2 regions of the Exiguobacterium sp. s70 genome follow, and region 2 is predicted to be linked to the other one. Evidence: predicted binding sites of a transcription regulator. Region 2 holds the regulator's gene; the other holds the start of a gene.
What was found. The regulator Rex, encoded in region 2, represses fermentation and respiration genes when NADH is low (regulators of the CRP and FNR family bind a similar motif). The targets are predictions, from matches to a motif close to TTGTGAAATATTTCACAA.
Positions count from the first base shown of each region.

Region 1: a site for Rex is predicted at 3,886-3,903, ahead of adhE (bifunctional acetaldehyde-CoA/alcohol dehydrogenase). Genes of this name have one in related genera too.

Region 1 is NZ_JACSLV010000002.1:674,217-682,397, reverse strand. Features, by position in the region: gene KNP84_RS08165 (zinc-binding metallopeptidase family protein) at 1-1,013, opposite strand, end outside; gene adhE (bifunctional acetaldehyde-CoA/alcohol dehydrogenase) at 1,154-3,745, opposite strand; gene KNP84_RS08155 (MarR family winged helix-turn-helix transcriptional regulator) at 4,126-4,578, shown strand; gene KNP84_RS08150 (YebC/PmpR family DNA-binding transcriptional regulator) at 4,658-5,371, shown strand; gene KNP84_RS08145 (Na+/H+ antiporter family protein) at 5,517-6,836, shown strand; gene KNP84_RS08140 (glutamate synthase subunit beta) at 6,986-8,181, opposite strand, start outside.
Region 2 is NZ_JACSLV010000007.1:79,834-88,014, reverse strand. Features, by position in the region: gene tsaD (tRNA (adenosine(37)-N6)-threonylcarbamoyltransferase complex transferase subunit TsaD) at 1-791, shown strand, start outside; gene KNP84_RS14140 (hypothetical protein) at 806-1,372, shown strand; gene KNP84_RS14135 (hypothetical protein) at 1,421-1,828, opposite strand; gene KNP84_RS14130 (ABC-F family ATP-binding cassette domain-containing protein) at 1,825-3,726, opposite strand; gene KNP84_RS14125 (redox-sensing transcriptional repressor Rex) at 3,876-4,532, shown strand; gene KNP84_RS14120 (twin-arginine translocase TatA/TatE family subunit) at 4,532-4,750, shown strand; gene tatC (twin-arginine translocase subunit TatC) at 4,753-5,541, shown strand; gene KNP84_RS14110 (hypothetical protein) at 5,683-8,181, shown strand, end outside.

The DNA.
Region 1 (8,181 bases), on a different contig from region 2:
ATCGTCACATCAAGTGCGTCGAACGGTTCTGTCTCTAAAAAGGAGTGGCGTTTCATCCCAATCGTTCGAATGTAAAGTGGGTCGTCGCCCGTTCCCATGGCATCTAACTGCAGAATCGTCTTTACCGATGGTTGACGCTCTTTCAATTGAGCGAGATAGTCATCACTTGCCTCTTCTCCAAACCCACTACCATTAAAAAAAACGTAGCGGATTGTGGCATCGGTTTTCACACCGTCCATCTTTTCTAATAAATGATAAAGGACGGAAGACCCACTAACGCTTGAGAGGACATGATCCCCTTTCCACGAAGCGTCAAGGCGAGACATGATGACAATTTCTTCATCCCCTTCCCCTTGTTGAACATACTCTATATACGGTATTTCTTCGCGGTACGGTTCGATGACAATCATTTCGCCATCACGAAAAGCTTCGGCCGCCTCTCCATCGACTCCGGTACCCCCAATCGGTAATGTATAGGAAACAATCACGAAGCCGCTCTCATCCGGTTCATTTGGATGCGGTGTAATGACGTAACCGGCTGCCCCTGCTTCAGCGAGTTTACCTAAGTAACGGTTGGCCGCTTCATCATTATCGATGACCCCGTAATAATCTGACGTATAGGCCGTATGCGACTTTTCGAGAGAAGTGTCTGTCATCGGCAACACAATCACTTTGCCTTCCACTTGTTCGATGGGGTCATCCCAGTTCATATGTAAAAGTTCACCTTTGATCTCCTGTTCGAGCGCCATGCTCGAGTATCCTTCAAAATAATCGTCGCCTAGATAAATGTCCGTCCAATAAGTAGAGCGCTCCACGTAATGGACGACACGCTTCGCACTCACTTCTAGCTCTGTACCAAATGTGTCAAAAAACTCAAAACTATCATAACTATCTGCATCCCGATCTTGTGACGCAAAATATTCAGCCGTTTCATAAGGACTTGTTGATGAAAGCGGATTGAAATAAAGAAAAACGGTAAATAGTGCCGACAGTAAGCTGTACATAATTGTCATCTGCGTATCTCCATCAAAATTACTCACCAATAAATGGTTGTATTATCCTATTATATTAAGTGATCTGACAATTGTATATTTCTTTTCACAAAAAAACGGCTTCCCTCTGAATGAGGGAAACCGTTTGATTGGTGCAAGACTTATACGCCTTCGTAAGCAGCGTACATAATCTCTTTCAATTCTTCAACGAGCGGCATTTTCGGGTTAGCCGTCGTACATTGGTCTTCGAACGCGTCGACTGCCATCTTGTCGACTTTCGCGTCGAGGTCCGCTTTCTTGATGCCTTGGGCTTTGAACGAGAGTTTGATGTTCAAGCGCTGACCGAGCTCGATGATCGCTTGGATGAGCGACTCGACGCCTTCTTCCGTCGTGCTGGCTGGAAGTCCGAGGTAGCGCGCGATTTCAGCGTAACGCTCGTCGGCGATGAATGACTCATATTTCGGGAACGCCGCGAGTTTCGATGGGCGTGTCGCGTTATAGCGGATGACGTGCGGCATGAGGATCGCGTTCGTCCGTCCGTGTGGGACATGGAACTCGCCACCGATTTTGTGTGCGATCGAGTGGTTGATACCGAGGAACGCGTTCGCGAACGCCATACCAGCCATTGTCGATGCGTTGTGGACTTTCTGACGTGCTTCGGCGTCACTGCCGTTCTCATACGCTTTCGGGAGGTAATCGAAGATCATCTTCATCGAACGAAGCGCGAGTCCATCCGTATAGTCGTTTGCCATGACCGAAACGTACGCTTCGATGGCGTGTGTCAACACGTCCATTCCTGTATCAGCCGTGATTGAAGCTGGGACCGTCATGACGAACTCAGGGTCGACGATGGCGACGTCCGGTGTGATCGCATAGTCAGCGATCGGGTATTTGACGTTGCGTTTCTTATCCGTGATGACCGTGAACGGTGTCACTTCAGAACCCGTACCTGATGTTGTCGGGATGGCGACGAACATCGACTTGTTACCGAGCGTCGGGAATTTGTATGTCCGCTTGCGGATATCCATGAATTTTTGGCGAAGGTTCGAGAACTTCTCTTCTGGGCGTTCGTAGAAGAGCCACATGCCTTTCGCGGCATCCATTGGTGATCCACCGCCGAGGGCGATAATCATATCTGGTTGGAAGTGACGCATCGCTTCGGCACCGCGCATGACCGTCTCAACTGACGGGTCTGGTTCAACTTGGTCGAAGATGCGGTACTCGACGCCAGCCGGCAAGTTTTTGACGACTTTATCAGCAAATCCGAGTTTGACCATCATTTCATCCGTGACGATCATCGCCCGTTTTTTCGATGTGAGCGATTGAAGGTATTGGACCGAGTTTTTCTCAAAGTAAATCTTTTCAGGGACTTTAAACCATTGCATGTTCACGCGACGTCTCGCCACCTTTTTCACGTTGAGTAGATGTTTCGCCGTCACGTTCTCAGAGACGGAGTTTTTACCGTACGACCCACAACCGAGTGTGAGTGATGGTGTCATTTCGTTATAGAGGTCACCGATCCCGCCGTGTGCCGTTGGCGAGTTGACGATGATGCGGCAAGCTTTCATTCGGAGTCCGAATGCGAGGATGGCGTCGTCGTCAGTCGAGTGGATGGCTGCCGTATGACCGAGACCACCGATTTCGAGCATCTTCTCTGCGATGGCGAAACCTTCTTCACGCGATTGAACTTTGTAGGCTCCGAGTACTGGGCTGAGTTTCTCATGTGAGAGCAGTTCTGTCGCACCGACCGTCTCGAGTTCGGCGATCAAGATTTTCGTATCGACCGGGACTGTGAGTCCAGCTCGTTCGGCGATCCAGGCTGCAGGCTTCCCGACGATTTCCGGGTTGACCGCACAAGAGTCTGTTTTAATGACGAGTGTCTCGAGTTTTGCTTTCTCTTCTGGTGAGCAGAAGTAGCAACCGAGCGCCGTCATTTCGGCTTTCACTTCTTCGTACACTTCTTGGTCGACGATAATCGCTTGTTCAGATGCACAGATCATCCCGTTATCGAACGTTTTCGACAAGATGACGTCCGAGATGGCACGTTTTACTTTTGCTGTTTTGTCGATGTAGGCCGGAACGTTACCAGGACCGACGCCAAGGGCTGGTTTACCAGTCGAGTAGGCTGATTTGACCATCGCCGCTCCACCAGTTGCGAGGACCATGGCGACTCCTGGGTGGTTCATGAGCGCTTTCGTCGCGTCGAGTGACGGTTTTTCAACCCATTGGATCAAGTGTTCCGGAGCTCCCGCTTCGATGGCTGCGTCACGAAGGATGCGTGCCGCTTCACTTGAACACTGTTGTGCCGACGGGTGGAAACCGAAGATGATCGGGTTACGTGTTTTGATGGCGATGATTGCTTTGAACATCGTCGTTGATGTCGGGTTCGTAACCGGTGTGACCCCGGCGACGACACCGACTGGTTCCGCGATGTACGTGATGCCGTTTTGCTCATCGTCTTCGATGACGCCGACCGTCTTCTCGCCACGGAGTGAGTTATAAATATATTCTGTCGCAAAGATGTTTTTGATCATTTTATCTTCAAACACACCGCGACCTGTTTCTTCATATGCATGTTTCGCGAGGGCGACGTGTTGTTCGAGACCGGCTAACGCCATCGCTTGAACGATCGCATCGATTTTCTCTTGGTCGAACGTCATCAATGTCTCGAGCGCCGTGTGGGCTCTAGTGACGAGCGTGTCGACCATCTGTTCTGCTGATGTTTCTACTACTGCTTTCTCTTTAACTGCCATGTTGGTTTCCTCCTCATGAATGAGAGCTTATACTGTTGACTTGATGGAGAGCACGGGGCAATCAGTTGGTTTGAGAAGAGTTTGTGCTTTCCTTCACATTCATAGAATACAACGTTTCTTGCATTTTGTGCGTGACAACAATGTGAACTCTTTCACAATATTTTTTAGGAGAATGAGGATAGGGCTTGCTTTTTCATATGACGCTCAGTAAAATCGAATGCGTTTTCATGAAAATAAAGCATATGCGATATGTAAACGCTTACATCCATTGTGTCCATGATGAGGCGAATGCGCTGTGCAAAATGTCACGGGATGAGGATTGGTCGTCCACCCTGCGCTCGGTCGTGTATAATGAAGAAAGAACCTAATTAGGAAGTGACATGATTATGCCGAGACAAGACGCAGCCGATCAGTTCGTGAAACTGATCCCATTAATTCGCCGGAAGTTATTACGTCGTTCCGACCTTCCGCAAATCCCAAACTTAAACTTTTCCCACTTTCATCTCCTCATGTTGATTGAAGATGAAGGCGCGGTCACGAACGGACACATCAGTGAGACGTTATCGATTGCCCCGCCGAACGTGACGCCGCTCATCACGAAGCTCGTCGATGAGGGCTACATCACCCGCGTCCCGGACGAACGCGATCGTCGTGTCATCTGGAATCAACTGACCGAAAAGGGCGAACTCGTCCTCCGCGAGCGTCGGGATTCGTTCCGTCGCCTGTTCGAGGACCGTCTCGCGTTTCTGAACGAGGAAGAGACGGACCGCCTAATCGACAGTTTGAAGACGTTGACGGAGATCGTCGAGAAGATGGATAAAAGCGAGGGATGATTTTTGCTCGTCAACATCCACGTCTTCTTATATAATCGAGGATGAATCAATCGAACAATGGAAAGAGAGATGACATGTAATGGGTCGTAAATGGAACAACATTAAAGAGAAAAAGGCGTCAAAAGACGCCAATACGAGTCGCATTTATGCGAAGTTCGGCCGTGAAATCTACGTAGTCGCCCGTCAAGGGGAACCAGATCCAGAATCAAACCAAGCACTCAAGTTCGTCGTCGAACGAGCGAAGACGTACAACGTCCCGCGCGCAATCATCGACCGCGCCATCGACAAAGCGAAGGGCGGCGACGAAGAGAACTTCGATGAGCTCCGCTATGAAGGATTCGGACCGAACGGCTCGATGCTCATCGTCGACACGCTCACGAACAACGTCAACCGGACGGCGTCTGAAGTCCGCGCCGCTTTCGGTAAAAACGGCGGCAACATGGGTGTCAGCGGGTCAGTCGCTTACATGTTCGACGCGACGGCTGTCATCGGTGTCAACGGCATGTCTGCTGACGACGTACTCGAACTCATGATGGAGCACGACCTCGACGTCCGTGACGTCATCGAAGAAGATGAGACGGTGATCGTCTATGCGGAACCAGAAGCGTTCCATGCCGTCCAGACTGCCTTCAAAGCAGCAGGCATCGAGACGTTTGAAGTCGCCGAGTTGACGATGCTGCCACAAAACGAGATTGCCCTCGACAACGAGTCGAAAGAACAGTTCGAAAAACTACTCGACGTCCTCGAAGACCTCGAAGACGTGCGCCAGGTATACCATAACGTTGAAGGATGACGAACGAGCGATAACTTTTCGGAGTTATCGCTTTTTTTGAACAATCGATTTGACAACCCGAAACACGTATGTTAAATTTCAAAAGTCTTTATCATATTAAAGTGATAACAAGAGAAAGAGTTTTGAATGAAAGGTGTTGGAAATGATGAATGCTGTCTTATTAGCTGTTATCGTATTATTCGCTCTTGCGATCAGTCGAGTTCACATCGTCTTATCGCTCATCCTTGCCGCCGTCGTCGGTGGTCTGGTCGGAGGTCTCGGGTTCAATGAGACGTTGACCGCCTTCAGTGACGGGCTCGGCGGAGGTGCGACGATCGCCCTCAGTTACGCGTTGCTCGGCGCATTTGCCGTCGGTCTATCAAAAACAGGGCTCCCAGACGTCCTGGCTGAAAAGTTAATCAGCATGTCAGGCCGCGACGTCACAGGCAAAAGTGTGACCCGGGTCAAGGCATTGTTGCTATCGTTCCTCTTATTACTAGCAATCAGCTCGCAGAACGCGCTACCGATTCACATCGCGTTCATCCCAATCGTCATCCCGCCGCTCCTCGTGCTATTTAACGAGTTGAAGCTCGACCGCCGTCTCGTGGCGACGATTCTCACATTCGGTCTCGTCACCCCGTACATGTTACTCCCGGTCGGATTCGGTGGCATTTACTTGAATGAGATTTTGCTGCCGAACGTGGAAACGAACGGCATGACCGTCGGTGATGTCAACATCGTCAGCATCATGGCCATCCCGGCCCTCGGTATGCTCGTCGGTCTCATCACTGCTTTCTTCCACTATCGGAAGCCGCGTTCGTATGAGACGATTCAACTCGGACCAAGCGACTATGAGGTCCGGACGTTGAGCCCGCTCAAGATTTGGCTCACGGCCGCTGTCATCCTCGTCGTGCTCGTCGTACAGCTTCAAACCGAGTCGATGATCGCCTCGGCCGTCACAGGACTCATCTTGTTGACGTTACTTCGCCTCATCCCTTGGTCAGAGGCCGATGACATCTTCACGAGCGGCATGCGCATGATGGCCTTTATCGGCTTCGTCATGATTGCAGCAAGCGGTTTCGCCGCCGTCATCCGCGCGACCGGTGCCATCGAACCACTCGTCAGTGGTGCGAGCGGCATTATGGGTGACTCACAATTTGTCGCCGCACTCGTCATGCTCCTCGTCGGACTCGTCATCACGCTCGGCATCGGTTCGAGTTTCTCGACGGTTCCAATCATCGCGGCCATCTTCGTCCCGCTTTGCATCCAGTACGGTTTCTCGGTCGAGGCGACAATCGCCATCATCGGGACGGCCGGTGCGCTCGGTGACGCCGGTAGCCCAGCGAGTGACTCGACACTTGGCCCGACGAGTGGCTTGAACGCCGACGGTCAACACGACCACTTGCGTGAGACGGTGTGGCCGACGTTCCTTCACTACAATATCCCGCTCATCATCTTCGGTTTGATTGCCGCCATGGTACTGTAATCACTTCCGGTTACGCCGCGCGTAAATCGTGCCGAGTAAGACGAGCACGAGTAAAAACCAAATCCCGGTATACATGAGGATTTCGATAATCATTGCTAACTCCTCCTAAATATCCATGTAAAAAAGGAGCGACATCGCGTCGCTCCTTTTTATGATGAAGTTTTTAGCTGTTGTTGACAAGTGTTCAAGTATCCGTCGACGGTATCCGCGACTTCGCGGCCTTCCCGGATCGCCCAAACAATCAAACTTTGTCCCCGTCTCGCATCCCCTGCGACAAACACACCTTCGACGTTCGACGTATAGTCATGGTTCGCCTCGATGCCGACCTTCCGGAGTTCACGTTCCGGTCGTTCGAATCCGATGGCGACAAGCACGAGATCGGCTGGATACGTCTCGACCGAACCGTCGACGACGAAGAATGTCGCCTGTCCGTCCGGTTTGACGATTTTCTCCATCCGTTCCGTCTCAATCCCGACGACCTGATCCCCTTGTTTGATGACCCGGTTCGAACGAATTAAATACGTACGCGGGTCACGGTCGAAGTGTTCGATTGCTTCCGCATAGGCGTAATCGGTCGACAACGTGTCCGGCTGGAGCGGCCATGGCCGTTCCGGTGCCCGGAACATGCCTTTCTCCGGGTGCTTCCCAAACTGTGTCACCGACTTGGCCCCTTGACGGATCGCCGTCGCCACACAGTCCGCGCCCGTATCCCCGCCACCGATGACGATGACGTCTTTCCCGTTCGCGTCGTATCGGGCGTCGAGCGATTTCCCGCCGAGCGTACGCGTCGACTCGGTCAAATAATCCATCGCCGGCTCAACGCCTGTGGCATCATCCCCATCGATGCCGAGCGTCCGCTGTTTTTGAGCGCCCGTCGCGAGAATGACGGCATCGTACGTGTGACGGAGTGACTCGATCGTCACATCGGTCCCGACGTTGACGCCCGTCTTGAAGCGGATCCCCTCCGCCTCGAGTAGACGTACACGACGCCGGACGACATCTTTCTCGAGCTTCATGTTCGGGATGCCATAGAACAACAGGCCGCCCGCCTCATCCGCTTTCTCATAAATCGTGACCGCATGACCGAGCTGATTCAACTGATCGGCCGCCGCGAGCCCGGCCGGCCCGCTGCCGATGATGGCGACACGGCGTCCGGTCCGTTTCTGGACGTGACGAGGTTTGACCCAGCCTTCCTCGAACGCCCGGTCGATAATCGTCCGTTCGATCGATTTGATGGCGACCGGGTCCTCACTGATGCCGAGCGTACACGAGCCTTCACACGGCGCCGGACAGACACGACCCGTGAACTCTGGGAAGTTGTTCGTCTCCATCAATCGCTCGTAGG
Region 2 (8,181 bases):
CCGTCGCGGTCACACAAGGACCTGGTCTCGTCGGGGCGCTGCTCGTCGGCATCAGTGCGGCCAAAGCGCTCGCGTTCGCCCATAGTAAACCGCTCATCGGCGTCCACCATATCGCCGGACATATTTACGCGAACGAACTCGTCGAGGAGATGGAGTTCCCACTCGTCTGTCTCGTCGTTTCAGGCGGACACACGGAGCTCGTCTATATGCCCGAGCACGGTGTGTTCGAAGTCATCGGTGAGACGCGTGACGATGCGGCTGGAGAAGCGTACGACAAAGTCGCACGAACGCTCAGCCTGCCTTACCCGGGCGGCCCGGCCATCGACCGTCTCGCGGCTAACGGGGAAGACACGTATAAGTTCCCACGGGTTCGCCTCGAGGCAGGAAGTTTTGACTTCAGCTTCAGCGGGCTCAAGTCGTCAGTCATCAACGCCGTCCACAATGCCGAACAGCGTGGGGAGACGGTCATCCCTGAAAACTTGGCGGCCAGCTTCCAAGCGAGCGTCGTCGAAGTGCTCGTCGAAAAAGCGATTCGTGCCGTAAAAGAAAAAGGAGCCAAACAATTGCTCGTCGCAGGTGGCGTCGCGGCCAACCGTGGACTCCGTACTGCGCTTCAAGAAGCTACGGACCGCGAAGGCATCCGCCTCGTCATCCCACCACTTGATCTATGCGGAGATAATGCTGGTATGATCGGGGTGGCGGCACATCACGCGTTTGTGCGCGGAAAGCGCGATACACTGGCGATGAATGCGGTTCCTGGGTTATCCTTAGAAGAGAGCATGACAGTCTAGGGGGAAATAGAGACATGACGAAACGCATCATTATTGGAGGTCTGGTCGTACTGCTCGTCGTCGCGACGTTTTTGCAAGTACGGGAGATTATCCGCGCCTATAATATCGCCTATCAAGAAGAAATCGTACCGGAAGCGACACGCGTCCGTTCACTCACAGGAGCGGAATCGCTCGAAGGCATCGGCCGGGTCACGGGTGAGAACACGCTCGTCGAGACGTTGTACGGCTATAAGAGCCTAGACGATCAAAATATCGAGAGCGTCATCGTCGTCGACCGCAACCTCGGCGTTCAGCCGAAAGCGAGCGACGCATATTACGAGATTGCGCCGGGACGAGAAGCGACCGAAGAAGAAGCGGCGAAGTTCGAGGATATCGTCAACGAGTTTGACGAAGAGCAACTGTTCGCGCAAGTCATCTCGACGCATAAGGCGAAGTATGTGACGAACCGTGAGGAGACGCTCACGTTCTATAAAGTCTTTGTCCGTGACGTCGATACGAACGAGTACGTGTTCTTTATCACGGAAGACGGTCTCAAACTCGACTTCCATACACGCGGGTTCCAACCGCTACGTTACTTCTAACTATTAAAAGGGAAGCCGATCTCCATGATGGAGATCGGCTTCCCTTTTTTATACGTCCGGATGATGTTTGTTCTGTTTGTACCACATATTCACCCAACTCACGATGAAGACGAGCAGGGCGAGCACCCACATGAGGAGCGTCGACTGATAGAAGTGTCCCCACACCGAGCCTGGGGTGTAAAAGCTGTGCACGGTCACATCGACCGGCCAGACGACGAGGCGGATGAACAGCGTGCTCATGAGCAGGCCGCTCAACAAGCTGATCACAATCCCGCTCCACGTCTGGATGATGAAGCCGATGACGACCGGCAAGAAATAAAACAGGAACGACGGGACGACCGTCGGCTCCCCGCGAATCAGTTCGGATACGAATTCCGTCCCCGTCGGCACGATATAGGCGAGACCGGTCAGGAAGGCGTGCATCCATTCGATTCGCATCGCACGGAATCGCATCATGAATGGAGCTCCTCCCATTCTGCGTACAGTGCCGTGATCGATTCTTTCGTCGCGTCGGACTCGGTCGACAGTTCCTGTGCCCGGGCGAAGTCGTTGAAGACGTCCGGTTCACACAACAGCTGCTCGATTTCCTCGAGACGCGCCTCGTGTTGTTCGATCGTGAGCTCGATTTCCTCGATCCGTTGTTTCATCCGGCGTTCCTCGCGTTGTTGTTCCTTGTCGGCGCGCTGTTTCTTGACGATGACTTGTTTCGTCTCTTCGCGGGCGAGTCGGGCCAGGTCTTCGAGTTCTTCTTTCTTCTCGACGTAATATGAATAATCGCCGAGATACTCGTCGATGCCGTTCGGCGTGATCTCTAAGACGCGCGTCGCGAGCCGGTCGATGAAGTAGCGGTCGTGCGACACGAACAGAATTGTGCCCGGATAGTCGACGAGGGCGTTCTCGAGAATCATCTTCGAATCGAGGTCCAAGTGGTTCGTCGGCTCATCCAAGATGAGCAAGTTCGGTTGCTCGAGCTTTAGTTTCGCGAGCGTCAAGCGGGCCCGTTCCCCACCCGACAATTCATGGACACGTTTCATGACGTCGTCACCGCTGAACAGGAACTGTCCAAGCAGGCTCCGGACTTCTTGTTCGCGCATGAGCGGCCAGTCGTTCCAAATCTCGTCGATGACACGGTTGGCGTCCGACAAGTTTTGTTGTTCCTGGTCGTAGTAGCCGATTTCGACGCCGGTGCCGTAGCGGATGTCACCGGTAAGGGGCGGCTGTTGTTTCGTCAACACTTTCAGGAGCGTCGATTTGCCGACTCCGTTCGGGCCGACGAGGGCGACCGATTCGCCGCGCTGCAATTGGAAGCGGAGCTGTTGGGCGATCGGTTCTTCATAGCCGATGGCAAGATCGCTCGCACTCAATACGTCGTTCCCGCTTTGACGTTTGATTGAGAACGAGAGGACGGCACTGCGCTCATCACCGTCCGGCGCTTCCATCCGGTCGACTTTCTCGAGACGTTTGCGGACGCTCTGGGCCCGCTTCGTCGTCGTCGCCCGGGCGATGTTACGCTGGATGAAGTCCTGCATCTTGGCGATCTCTTCTTGTTGCGACTCGAACTGCTTCTTCTCTTGCTCGTAAATGGCAGCCTTCTGTTCAAGGTACTTCGTGTAGTTGCCGACGAAGCGACGGCTGCGGTGGCGGGACAGCTCATAGACGACCGATACGACGCGGTCGAGGAAGTAGCGGTCGTGGGAGACGATGAGGACGGCGCCTTTATAGCCGCTCAAATACTTCTCGAGCCAGCCGAGTGTCTCGATGTCCAAGTGGTTCGTCGGCTCATCCAAGATGAGCAGGTCTGGACTTTGGAGCAGCATCTTCGCGAGAGCAAGACGTGTCCGCTGTCCGCCGGAGAGCGTATCGATGCGGCGTTCGAAGTCGTCCGGATAGAACCGCATCCCGTGAAGGACAGAGCGGATCGTCGCCTCATATTGATAGCCGCCACGGTCTTTGAACGTATGCTGTTCTTCATCGTAAGACGACAAGAGGCGCTCATAGGCGGCCGGGTCGTTCAAGATGCGCTCAGAACCCATGTCTTGCTCCATGCGGCGCAGCGTCTTTTCTTGTTCAATTAAATCGGTGAAGACAGTCAACATTTCGTTCCACATCGTCTCGTTCGACTCTAACCCTGAGTCTTGGGCGAGATAGCCGATGGTGACATCTTTAGGCTTCATGATGTCGCCCGAGTCATAGTTGTATTCCCCGGCGATGACTTTAAGCAATGTCGACTTGCCGGCACCGTTACGGCCGACAAGGGCGACACGTTCGCCTTCTTGAATTTCTAGTTTGACGTTCTCTAAAATCGGCTCGACGCCGAATGATTTCGATAAGTTATTGACTTGCAGTAGGATCAAGTGAAAAAACCCCTTTCTCTCTATTTAGTATACTTTATTTCTTCCCCATTTCAGGTATATTCATTGAGTGGTCATGTGAATTCGTTTACAATCAAGGTGTATGAAATTAGATTCGTTTGAAACGCGTCGTAAAAAGGAGGCTCTTTCCGTTGAGTCAAAACGAACCAAAGATTCCGCAAGCGACAGCCAAACGGTTGCCACTATACTATCGGTTTATCCAAAGCCTACATTCATCAGGAAAACAGCGTGTCTCTTCTGCTGAACTGAGCGAGGCGGTCAAGGTCGATTCGGCCACGATCCGTCGCGATTTTTCGTACTTCGGTGCGCTCGGGAAAAAGGGATATGGCTATAACGTACAGTATCTGTTAGACTTTTTCCGTAAGACACTGAATCAGGACGAGATTACGAACGTCGCCTTAGTCGGGGTTGGTCATCTTGGGACAGCTTTCGTCAACTATAACTTCCTTAAAAACAATAACACACATATCGTCGTCGGGTTCGACGCAGACGAGACAAAAGTCGGCACGACGATGTCCGGTGTCCCGATTCATCACGTCGATGAGATGGAACAGATCATGAAACAAAACAAGATTGACGTCGCCATTCTCACGGTGCCGTCTGCCTATGCGCAACCGGTCGCGGACGACTTGGTCCGCTTCGGTATTAAAGGCATCTTGAACTTCACACCGGCCAGACTTACTGTGCCGGACACGGTCCGCGTCCATCACATCGACTTGTCGATCGAACTCCAGTCGCTCATTTACTTTATGCAACACTATCCATCTGCTGAGGGGGTCCATCAATAATGGAATTACTATCATCGTTGCTCGTCGTCGGTATTCCTGGGGGAGCAAGTATCTTCATTATCGCCATCGTCGCGCTCATCATCTTCGGGCCGAAGAAATTGCCTGAATTCGGACGCGCCGCTGGTCAAACGCTCCGAGAGTTCAAAAATGCCACGAACGGCATGATGAACGAACATGACGAGAAAGATAAGAAAGAACTTGAGAAGAAAGAGCAGTAATCATGAATCATCAACCTGATCAAGAACGGGCACTGTCCGATCACTTGACAGAGCTGCGGAGACGACTGATGCTGTCGGCATTTGTCGTCTTTGCTTTCTTTCTCATCGCTTTGCCGAGTGTCAAATATGTGCTCGCCTATCTGCAGGCGGACCTCGTCGAACGAGGGCTCGAGCTGAACGCCTTTGGGGTCGCGGACCCGCTCATGATTTACTTGAACTTGGCGCTCGTCATCGGGCTCGTCGCGTCCGGTCCGTTTCTACTGTATCAACTGTGGGCGTTCGTCGCACCTGGTCTGCACCCGAACGAGCGGAAAGCGACGCTCGCGTATATCCCGATCATCTTCATCTTGTTCCTGATCGGTCTCGCATTCGCCTACTATTGGTTGTTCCCGCTCGTCCTCGATATCTCGACGGACCTCGGGCAAGACCTCGGTCTGACGCAAATCATCGGGGCGTCGAACTACTTCACGTTCTTGCTGCAACTGACCATTCCATTCGGACTGTTATTCCAGTTGCCGGTCGTGACGATGTTCTTGACGCGCATCGGTGTCGTGACACCGTACTTCCTGTCATCGATTCGGAAATATGCGTACTTCGCCTTGTTCGTCATCGCGGCCTTCATCACGCCGCCGGATTTGACGTCGCACCTCATGGTGTCGCTGCCGCTCTTCTTCTTGTATGAAATCAGCTTGTCGATTTCACGCATCACGTACCGGGGCGTGCTCCGACGTGAGAAAGAGGCGATGGTGAAAGAACAGATGGATTTGATGAAACAAATGAATGAGAAGTAAACACCATGTCATGCGACGTGGTGTTTTTTTATGATTTTAGGACTATTCATTTTTGAAAAATCGATTTAAAATTAGGAATATAAAATCAAAAATGGATTATTTTTGAAAGTTATGCATTCATAAACAGAAATGAGGAGACAGATGAAAAAGTGGTTGTGGAGCATGCTTGTTGTGCTCATTATGATGGTGGCACCAGGTGTCGAAGTCCGAGCAGAGGACTATACTAAGCCGGTAACTATTCCGACAGGGGAAGTCGTAGGAGATAGTGGGTATGTGTGGCGTTCAGGGGATCCTGAGACGCTTGTTCACATTCAGACCGGTGAAGTGTATACATTACCGATTCGCGTGTCCGTTCTTCATAATATTCACGCGATCGGAGACGGTCGATTCATTTTGGAGGGCTGGCAAGAATGGATGGTCTGGAATCCTCAAACCGGTTCAAAGACGGTCTTTCCAATTGAGGCAGGGAGCGGACTTCATGCGGTCGTAGATATTAATTTGGCAGCAGAAACGGTATTGTGGACTGATGACAAGAAGTATGTCACGACATCGCTTTCGGGCAAAATTCTCGGGTCGATTCAGATGGGAAGTATGTATGAAGCATACGGACTGCTTGATGATGGGAATGTTCTTGCATTCGTGGACGGTCAAGTGACGAAGCGGACGCCGTCGGGTGAGGCGCTTGAAACACTCGGATCTTATACGGGTCAGGTGAGAGGTGCATCCTTAATCAAGGGATCAGATCAGTGGATTGTGGCAAAAGCAGGGGAATCGGATACACTTTTCATCTTTGATTTCGTAACGAAACGATGGATCGAGAAAGAAGCCCCAAGCGTAAGAGACCTCACATGGGAAGACGGCGTCTACTATTTCACGATTCGGAAGACGTATACGACGTTCTATGTTAGTTATAACGTCGCCACAAATGAGTGGCGAGAGGCACCGATTGATGATGTCTTCGTCGAAAGACGTGGTTCATGGTACGTTTTTTCTGAGAATCGATCAGCAGGCTACACGCCCGAGTCATTTTGGAAGGCACCGTGGCAACTGAATGTCAATGTGCCGAAAACGACGACTCGTTATGAAGTAGGTCGTCCCTATGATGTGAACGGAACGGTTACACTCGTTGACGGGACAGTGTTGCCGGTTCCCGGAGATGCCTTGGCTGTCAGTTTAGATCGTCAAGAAGCGCCTTTCCTTTGGGAGCAAGGGAACCTGACGCTACAGACGAATGAATCGTATAACACGATTTTTAAATGGAACGACTTAGAGCGGCGTCTAGACTTATGGGCATCGAACTACGTGCCACTCACACTCGACCCGCCAAAGGGCGTTTTAGGCCCGATTAGCGGGCAGACAACACCGGACACTCCGGTGTTCATCAGTGTGACGAAAAACTTGTATCAAGCCAACTCATCGGATTCGTTGTTGAACTATCAATCGGCGACGGTTCGTTCGGATGAGTCTGGACGCTATACGTGGCAACCGGCGCGTTGGTTCACACCTGGATCGCGTGTGACTGTGAAAATCGGTAGTGGGTCAGGCGTTTACGCGGATCCAATTGAACTTCAGACGGTCAAAGAAAGTGACGATACCTCGTCGAACGACATTTCAGTTTTGACGAACACGGTCACTTCAGGCGTCACGTTAAAAACAACGCCACACGCGGCCGTGGATGTATTGATTCGAAGTGGGAAATACTACGAAATTTCGAATGAGCAGGCAGATGAGGAAGGGCTCATTTCGATTAAAGAGTTCGATACGATGCCAGTAGACATCGGAACAAAAGTCTACTTCAAGTTAAAAGAAGCACCTGCTTCAGCGTTCCGGCTCACGACAGTAGAGACGAGAGTGGAACCGCCTGTCTTTACGTGGACTCGGACGCCATTGATGTATGACAAGTCTATCAACGTCACATCGAGTACTGATCAGGCTTATCGCATCTATCGAAACGGTACGCATGTGGCGACAACCCGCACGATGCCGTACACGTTCGAGACGCCATTAAAAGAAGGGGAAGTCATTCTCGTCACTCGTTCGAGTGGTGATGCGACGTACGAACTCACGAAAACAGTTCGTGCGTTCACACCGACGCTCAGTGTGACGGATACGTTGATGACAAAGACACAAGCGACGCTCTCAATCAAAAAGACGAGCACGGCGACAGTGCGCTTCTATGTAAATGATAAACTCGTCTCGGCCAAACGCCTCTCGACGACACGTTACACCATTCCGGCCAAGCCGGGGGATCGCGTTCGTGTCAAAGCATCGGTCGGGTCGAAATCGCGTGACGTCTCGCTCGAGTTGCCAAAGACATCGTTGTCGACGCTCTCGATTAACGATGAGAAGTCGCTCTGGGTCGGCTACATGATCCCGAACAGCACGGTCACGTTGAAGAACGGTTCGAAAGTATTGGCTACTGCAAAGGCGAGCAGCACCGGACGTGTGACGCTCCGCTTCACGCGGCAACCAGTCAATGCGACGCTCTCGTTGACGAGTCAAAGTGGCACGTTCCGCCATGTACAGACGGCGAAAGTGACGACTGGACCGACTCCGACGCTCGTGACGACGATTCCATCGAGCGCATCGAAGACACTGAAGGCGACATCGAACGTCGCGTACGGCACCTTGACGCTCACG